Regions from separate parts of the Paenibacillus sp. JSM ZJ436 genome, predicted to be linked through region 2. Evidence: predicted binding sites of a transcription regulator. Region 2 holds the regulator's gene; each other region holds the start of a gene.

Region 1 (2,206 bases), on a different contig from region 2:
CGGGAAGCCTGGCAGGATGGAAGGTGCTGCTTCTACGCAGTACAGCTTGATTTCGTCCGGAGAAATGCCGTATTTACGGGCAAGCTCTGGACGCATGTCAGCATACTCGCCAACAAGCTCAACGCCGGTCAAGCCGCCGCCGCCCACGACAATTGTCGCGTCTGCCGGATTCTTCGTTCTGCTGTATTCTGCAATGCGGTCCTCTACATGCTTATGCAGACGGTTTGCATCGTTCACGGACTTCAGTACAAAGCTGTTCTCCTGCAGTCCAGGAATGCCGAAAAATGCGGTTTCGCTGCCCAGTGCAACAACCAGCAGGTCATACGTCAAAGACGCGCCGTTTTCCAGAGCTACCGAGCGGCTGTCCGGCTTGATTTCCTTAACGGTACCGATCTTCAGGTCTACGTTCGCATCGCGAAGCAGCCTGTCCAAAGGCAGGGCAACCGCCTTTTCAGCAATATTGCCAGCCGCCAAACGATGCAGCTCGGTAATAATCTGGTGCGTTGTAAAACGGTTAACTACCGTGATTCTTGCGTTCATTCCGAAATGCTCACGGGCCGAAAGAGCGCTCAGCAGGCCGCCGTAGCCTCCGCCCAGGATCAGAATATGTTTAGACATGACCATCCTCCGTTCTTATCCAGTTTCTTAATTAACGTTTCGTTTGTCCTTCGCGCTCGTTGAGCACATCCAAGTAAGCCTGTGCAAAGCGCAGGCCCTTCTGTACCTGAGGGTCCTTCAGCATTTTCATCAAGCCAAATACGCTGATGCTGTTGCTGTCGCCTTGAAGGCGCACGCGGTCTCCGGCCTCAATGGCCGCAGAAGCGGTGTTCTTCATCGCATCGGTTACCGGCTTGGTGAAGCCGCTGAGTGAAGCCATGGTGTCCTCGGCGAGAACCGGGTCGGTAGCTACCGATTTTCCGAAGTCATATGCCTTGGTCATGAACGTCAGCATTTCAGCCAGCTTGGGAAGCTGCTCTACCAGTACCGTCAGGGATTCCTGAATTTCAGGCTTCAGCAATTGATCAAACACATCCGGAAGTCCCGCTTGCGGTGCTCCCAGATTTTCGGCAACCTTCTCCGAGCCTTCGGACGATTGCGGACGGGATGTTTCTGTCATGTTAATTGCCTCCTTTGCTTTAAATGAGGTCCCAAGAAGAAATGGCGGCGATTGAACCGGTTCGTCATTGTGTTACTTTCGGGATAACCGGCCGCTATTATGCATCACTGCTTAAAAGTGAGGGTTTGTGGAAATCTATATCGCCAAAACAAAGCAGGGGGATCGCCTCCCCCTCCCTTTTAAACCGTTTCGTTGGGATTGTGATTATTATCTCAACCTCTAGTCTATAACTTGTGCCTCATAATTACAAACAAAAAATGCACGTTTTTTCTACAAAGTTTGAATTTTGTAAGCATACTCTTTCGTCACCACATGATTCAGCGGATGACCCGAGAAGTGCAGAATATCGCGGAGCGGAATCCACACGGCATTTCCCCAAATCATCACCTCCGAAGGCTGCTTCATCGAGGTATCCGGGGACCAGAGCATGCCAAGGCCCGGATCGACACTCCATGACGCTCCGCTAAGCCATACCCTGGCGGTTCTCGATGGCGCGTCCCAGCTCACCCGTCCGCCAAGGCGCTCCACCGCAGAGCGCAGCGGCACCATGAGCCGGCCGTTCTCAATCCGGTATTCACCCGGCTGAAACTCAGCCGCCAGACCGGCCATGTCGAGCGTCAGCACCTTGCCCTGATCAAACAGCTGTCCGTTAGGAACGATATGCTCGGCAATCCACCGGGAGCCTGGCTGCGACTCTTTAGGCTTGACTTTGCTCTGTACCTTGAACTGTACCGGTGCGGTCTCAGGCGTCAGCACGGCAAAGCGGTACCCTGCCTCCTTGTAATACTCGATAATGCGGGGCAGCGCCTTAACGGTTTCTTCGTGTCCTGCGCCATCGTGCAACAGCAGATTGATCTCATCTCCTGCCGTCTGCATCGTGGATTGGCGGACAATCTCGTCGGCAGGCACACCGATCTGCTTGGAATCACCGCTGTCTGCATTCCAGTCGAACACAAGGTAGCCCGCCTGCTTCAGCAGTTTGAAATAGGTTTCGTCAAATTTTCCTGCTGTGCCTCCTGGCGCCCGGAGCAGCTGGGGCCGTTCCCCTGTGATGCTGCGAATAATTTCCTCAGTCTGCTTGATTTGATC
Region 2 (2,206 bases):
GGGCCGAATGATGGTGCTGTTCACTTCCTACAAAATGCTGAGACAAGTCTATGAACCGTTAAAGGAGCTGCTGCAGTCCCGTGATATTCACGTGCTGGGACAGGGGATGGACGGCGTGAGTCGAAGCAAGCTGATCCGGCGGTTTCAAGATAGCGGGCCCTCGGTTCTTCTGGGCACGAGCTCCTTCTGGGAAGGTGTTGATATTCCAGGGGAGGCCCTCACCTGCCTGGCCATTGTCCGGCTTCCCTTTCAGCCGCCAAGCCACCCGCTGGTTGAAGCGAAGAGTGAGCTGCTGCAGCAGCAGAAGAAGAATCCGTTTATGAAGCTGTCTGTCCCGCAAGCAGTCATCCGCTTCAAGCAAGGGTTCGGCCGCCTCGTCCGAACTGCAAATGACCGCGGCATCGTCATTGTTTATGATACAAGAATTATTGAATCCTATTACGGCAAGTATTTTCTGTACTCTTTACCCGGACCGAAAATGGAGCATATGCGATCTGACCAGATGGTATCTCGGATTGAGGAATGGCTTCAGCCTGATTCATGAATAAGGTGTGTTAGTGTTCCAGTGTTAGAGACTTAAAGTGTTCGGCCTTGAGTTTAATCTATAGGGGGAGCAAGCATGAAATCGGATAAAATTTCGGAAGCTGTGGTTCGCAGACTGCCTGTCTATCTGCGTTATTTGAATGAGCTGCATAAGAGAGAGGTTGCCACCGTCTCCTCGCAGGAGCTGGGACAGAGGCTGGATCTAAATCCTGCCCAGATTCGAAAGGACCTTGCTTACTTCGGGGATTTTGGGAGAAAGGGCATTGGGTATGATGTCATCTATCTGATCGAGAAGATTCGTCAGATTCTGAAGCTGGATCAGCATATTAACGTTGTGCTTGTCGGTGCAGGGAACCTGGGACATGCATTATCCAACTATAATGCCTTTTTGAAGGACAATATGAAAATCGTAGCGGTCTTTGACGCTCAAACCTCCAAAGTGGGGACACGCATCAATAATTTAACTGTACAGCCGATGGAGGAACTGAGTGAGACGATTCAGAAGCTAAGCATCCGGATCGGTATCATCACAGTACCGGATGTTGAGGCGCAAAATGTGGCGGACGTGCTGGTTGCCTCCGGGATTGAGGCTATATTAAATTTTGCACCGGTGATTCTAAAGGCTCCGCCTCACATCCGTATTCATACGGCTGATTTTACGACAGATTTGCAAAGCCTGGCTTACTATTTGGATAATGGGAAGGAGGAGATGAACAATGACACCGCGGAAGCAGGTCATTAAGAACGGCACCTTTGCCGTGCTGGAGGAAGGAAAGACTGTCATTTCGGGATACATGCTCATCGAGGACGATATCATTACGTATATCGGGGAAGAGGAGCCGCAAATCGATGAGGGAACCGAGGTCATGGACGGCAGCCATTTGCTGTTTTTACCGGGATTGATTAATACTCATGGACATACAGCGATGTCGTTGCTGCGAGGTTATGGTGATGATCTGGCGCTCCAGGTATGGCTGCAGGAGAAAATGTGGCCAATGGAAGGGAAGTTTACGGCCCAAGACGTCTATTGGGGTACTTCTCTTTCGGTTCTTGAGATGCTGAAGGGCGGCACGACGACCTTCCTGGATATGTATGATCATATGGATCAAGTGGCGGCTGTGACGAAGCAATCCGGAATGCGGGCGGTGTTAACACGCGGGGTGATCGGCCTGTGCTCACCGGAAGAACAACAGAGAAAGCTGAACGAGGCGGTTGACTTCGCCAAATCCTGGCATGGAAAAGCGGATGGACGAATTACAACGATGATTTCTCCACACGCCCCGTATACCTGCCCGCCGGACTATATTGAGAAATTTGTACAGGCTTCGATCGATCTGGACCTGCCGATGCATACCCATATGAGTGAGACCCGCAATGAAGTAGAGCAAAATGTGAAGGATTACGGTGTCCGGCCGGTGGAGCATCTCCTGAAGCTGGGCATGTTCTCCCGGCCTAGCCTGATTGCCCACGGCGTACATCTTACCGATGAGGAGATCAGCATTCTAGCCGCGCATCAGGTCGGCGTCTCTCATAATCCCGGTAGTAATCTGAAGCTGGCGAGCGGCATTGCCCGTGTACCGGAGCTCCTGAAAGCGGGAGTGAAGGTATCTCTCGGTACAGACGGTCCGGCGAGCAACAACAACCTGGATATGTTTGAAGAAAT
Region 3 (2,206 bases), on a different contig from region 2:
TGACAATACAATCGGTGGTCACCACCGGAAGATTGCTCCATTCTACATCAACGAGAAACGGAGGAATAACGGGAGCCTTTGAGGGGTCGATGACAGCACCGTTCATCCTATTTCACCTGCAGCATGCGTTCGAGCGATGCCCGTGCCTTATCGGCTACGGCCGGCGGAACGTAAATTTGCGGCTTCATCGTTTCCAGGCATTTCACCAGCTTCTTCAAATTATTGACCTTCATATTCGGACATACGAGAAACTTGGTAGCAAAATGAAAAGCTTTATCCGGACTATCTACCCGAAGCTGATAGCCGGTTCCATCCTCGGTACCCACGATAAATTCTTTCGCCGGAGAATTCTTGCAATATTCCAAAATGGCCGTCGTGCTGCCTACGAAATCACCCAGCTCTACAACCTCTGGCCGGCATTCCGGATGAACGACAAACTCCGCCCCTGGATACTTGGCCTTCATCTCCATGACATCTTTGACGGTCAGCATATCATGCGTGTTGCAGTATCCTTCCCAAATAATCATCTTCTTGTCCGTATGCTGCTGTACATAATGACCGAGGTTCTTATCCGGTACCCAGATGATTTCATCAGAATCTACAGACTGAATGACCTTTACCGCATTGGAGGACGTGCAGCAGATGTCGGTTTCTGCTTTAATCTCTGCCGAGGAGTTAATGTAAGTCACGACCTTGGCGTTAGGGTGCTGTGCCTTCAGCTTGCGCAGTCCATCCACGTTCACCATGTCAGCCATCGGACAGCCTGCACGCTCATCCGGGATGAGCACGGTTTTGTTCGGGGCTAGAATTTTTGCGCTTTCACCCATGAAATGCACACCGCAAAATACGATGGTGTCTGCGTCGGTTTGTGCGGCTTTCTGTGCTAATAGGAAGGAATCTCCCCGAAAATCTGCGACTTCCTGTATTTCATCGCGCTGATAATAATGCGCCAGAATAATAGCGTTGCGTTCTTTCTTCAATTGGATTAAGCGTTCGCGTAACTCCCGGTTCTGTTCGGCTTTACGTTCCAGTGCCAAAGCTTCCACTTCTGACCCTCTCCCTTTATGTATTACGGCCAGATTGTCAGGCCGCAGCAATTTGAGTACAGATGCCCATCTACCTTGTGAAAAGAAACACCTGCTAGTTAACACCTAATGTACACAACGTTCTCCCGGCTGTCAACGTGATAAGATGCACAAAAAAAACCGGAAAACAAGGGATGTTCTCCGGTTCTATCTGTATATAACGCTGCAGCGTCAGTTTTGGCGATATTACTACGTTAATCTGCCGCCGCCTTGGTCTGACCCGCCTGGAGGCTTATCGTCGGGATTGCTGTTCTCCGGCTGATCATTGTCCATTGGATTGTTCGGAATTTCTCCCGTATTGGAACGCTCTTCCTGGTCTTTGCCCTGAATGCGAACACGTACGTCTCCAATGCTGTCGATGACGGGTTCACCGCTCTCGGAGGAGCCGCCTTCACCGTCATTGCCGGAATCCACAGAACCTGTCTCGATCAATTGCTTGATCTGATCCAGCTCCAGCGTTTCCTTCTCCAGCAAGGTGTTTGCAATCAGATGCACTTCCTTCGCATGCTCGGTCAGGAGCTGGCGGCATTTCTCATAGCAATCCTGAATGAAATGCTGCATTTCCTGATCGATCTCATATGCGATCTGATCACTGTAGTTCTGCTCGTGTCCGATATCCCGGCCCAGGAACACCTGTCCCTGAGAAGTGCCGAACTGCATCGGTCCGAGCTTCTCGCTCATGCCGTACTCCACAATCATGCTGCGGACAATGCTCGTTGCCTGCTGGAAGTCACTGTATGCACCGGTACCGATTTCGCCGATAAACAGCTCCTCCGCTACGCGTCCGCCCAGCAAGCCGGTAACCCGGTCCAGAAGCTCCTGCTTCGTCACGAGCATACGGTCTTCCTTCGGCAGCATAATCACATATCCGCCCGCGCGTCCACGCGGAATGATTGTTACCTTATGAACCATATCGGCATGCTCCAGGAAGTAACCAACGATGGTATGGCCCGCTTCATGATAAGCAACAATCCGCTTCTCGCGGTCACTGATCACGCGGCTGCGCTTCTCTGTACCGACGATGACACGGTCAATCGCCTCGTCAACCTCTTGCATGGAGATATCCTTCCGGTTGCGCCGTGCAGCGAGCAGGGCTGCCTCGTTCAGGAGGTTCTCCAGGT
Region 4 (2,206 bases), 220 kb from region 2:
ACTGGATACCTGCACCCTGTCACCGCCGATGACAGAAACCGGCTCTGCAATTTGAGCGATCGTGGTAACAATGTTGATTTTGCCCACAGCCGTACTGCCGTTTTTCTCATTTGAGCCGGCACAGCCAGCCAAAGCCAGCACCAGAATGAGCATTGCAGGAATCCAAACCTTCTTCATGTGAGACAACATCTTCAAATTTCCTCCTTAACCATATTATTCATTATTGTGTGGGATGAAACAATTAAATTTCCCTTGGGCAAAATATATGCTTGATAACAAAATAACGTGATTATTGCGGTTTGTCAACGATTTTTCTCATGGGCAACATTTATAGTGTACGCTAACTAATTCTGAGCGTTGCAAAGACCCAGATACTGCCTCTCTCGATTCAAAAGAAGGTGAATGCTTTAAATAACGCATGTGAGCTTTTTACTCAGCTTTGCTGAGACGTGCTTTCAGCCCTGCACAGTGGACTACATATCTTATTTGCTTTAGGATCAAACTAATTTTTCAAGGCTATTTTGGGCAAATGACCCTTACCCACCAGGCATTACAGCGTATTTGGAGGCGGTGATTTGTGACGAATCTGGGAACACTCGTGAATATTTGAACAAAGTTTGAACTCACTAGAAACCGCATAACGACAGGGTTTTGCTCTTCTTGAGGGTCTTTTTGAAACAATTTGATCACAAAACGTTACGGTGTTCGTCAAAGTTAAACCATAAAATGTTAAATATACAATGTAATGGGTTTTGCAACGAATGAAAATAGTCATTACTATAGGATTATGAAGTGACAAGCGAATGTGAGATTTAATATGTCAGAAAGGGGTACACCATGAAAAAACGAGGGCCGTTATTTGCATTGTTGATGAGTATAACCTTGCTTTTATCGGGCTGTAGTTCATTGACCGTCTTGGATCCGAAAGGTCCGGCTGCAAGGACCCTGTCCGATACAATCATATTTTCTATCTTCATGATGGTCGGCATTCTGGCTGTGGTATACGTTCTTTACATCTATATGCTGGTCAAATACCGCGCTAGAAAATCCAATGAAGGCTACGAGCCGCCGCACGATGAGGGCAGCAAGCTGCTGGAGATTACATGGACGATAATTCCGATCATTATTGTAATCATCCTTTCCGTAGTGACAGTCAAATCAACCATAGCTGTCGAGAACGTGCCGGAGGGCTATGAAGATCAGGAGCCGCTGGTTATCTACGCTTCCACCTCCAACTGGAAATGGCATTTCAGCTATCCGGAACAAGGCATTGAGACCGTCAATTATGTGAATCTCCCGACCAACCGTGCCATCGAGTTCCGCATGTATTCTTACGGTCCGATTACGAGCTTGTGGATTCCACAGCTTGCCGGGCAGAAATATGCGATGAGTGACATGGTTACGAAGATTAACATGGTAGCAGACGTTCCGGGCTCTTATATGGGTAAAAACGCAAACTTTAGTGGTGAAGGCTTCGCCCACATGGACTTTGAAGCGCTGGCGATGCCTGCTGCTGAATTTGAAGAGTGGGTAGAAGACGTGAAGGCGAACGAGAAGGATTTGACCGAGGAGCAGTTTGATGACCTTCTGGTGACCCCGCATGTTGGCAGAATGTCCTTCTCCAGCACGCACCTCGAATTCAGTCCTCCGCCGGAGGATGGCCACCATTCCAATGGTCATACAGATCATCAGGATAAGAAGCAGAAGTTCCCAGATCCGGCAACCTCTGAAGAGGAAGTGGAGTTTGATGGCGAGCCCAATGTCGAGCCGGACACATCTAAAGAAGATTCTACTCACAACGACCACGAAGGTCACTAGGGACTGATGAGGCTGAGGCAGACGGCGTAGATTTGCGTATACTGCCCCCTCTCCCCTGTACATCCTGAAAGGAGATAAGCCCTTATGAAATGGGACGAATTTTTCGTTACCGGTGAACCATTAATCTATGGCGCCATGGTTAGTATCGTTCTCGTTTCCCTGGCCATTGTAGTAGGCTTGACCTACTTCAAGAAATGGGGATATCTGTGGAAAGAATGGCTGACAACCGTTGATCATAAAAAAATCGGGGTCATGTACATTCTGGCTGCACTCATCATGCTGTTCCGCGGCGGCGTCGATGCGATTATGATGCGGGCGCAAACGTCTATGCCGGATATGAAATTCCTGGACGGACAGCATTACAATGAGATTTTTACAACACACGGGG

What was found. The regulator Rex, encoded in region 2, represses fermentation and respiration genes when NADH is low (regulators of the CRP and FNR family bind a similar motif). The targets are predictions, from matches to a motif close to TTGTGAAATATTTCACAA.
Region 1: the regulator Rex is predicted to act here: its motif matches at 1,316-1,333, upstream of ACH6EH_RS16225 (DUF1641 domain-containing protein).
Region 3: the regulator Rex is predicted to act here: its motif matches at 1,122-1,139, upstream of nadA (quinolinate synthase NadA).
Region 4: the regulator Rex is predicted to act here: its motif matches at 597-614, upstream of qoxA (cytochrome aa3 quinol oxidase subunit II).

The regions. Positions count from the first base shown of each region.
Region 1 covers NZ_JBISEO010000015.1:16,702-18,907, forward strand. The annotation lists gene ACH6EH_RS16220 (NAD(P)/FAD-dependent oxidoreductase) at 1-618, opposite strand, end outside; gene ACH6EH_RS16225 (DUF1641 domain-containing protein) at 650-1,117, opposite strand; gene ACH6EH_RS16230 (polysaccharide deacetylase family protein) at 1,388-2,206, opposite strand, start outside.
Region 2 covers NZ_JBISEO010000001.1:145,958-148,163, forward strand. The annotation lists gene dinG (ATP-dependent DNA helicase DinG) at 1-544, shown strand, start outside; gene ACH6EH_RS00825 (redox-sensing transcriptional repressor Rex) at 620-1,285, shown strand; gene ACH6EH_RS00830 (amidohydrolase) at 1,260-2,206, shown strand, end outside.
Region 3 covers NZ_JBISEO010000019.1:16,771-18,976, forward strand. The annotation lists gene nadB (L-aspartate oxidase) at 1-106, opposite strand, end outside; gene nadA (quinolinate synthase NadA) at 108-1,046, opposite strand; gene ftsH (ATP-dependent zinc metalloprotease FtsH) at 1,275-2,206, opposite strand, start outside.
Region 4 covers NZ_JBISEO010000001.1:367,954-370,159, reverse strand. The annotation lists gene ACH6EH_RS01885 (metal ABC transporter solute-binding protein, Zn/Mn family) at 1-177, opposite strand, end outside; gene qoxA (cytochrome aa3 quinol oxidase subunit II) at 838-1,818, shown strand; gene qoxB (cytochrome aa3 quinol oxidase subunit I) at 1,903-2,206, shown strand, end outside.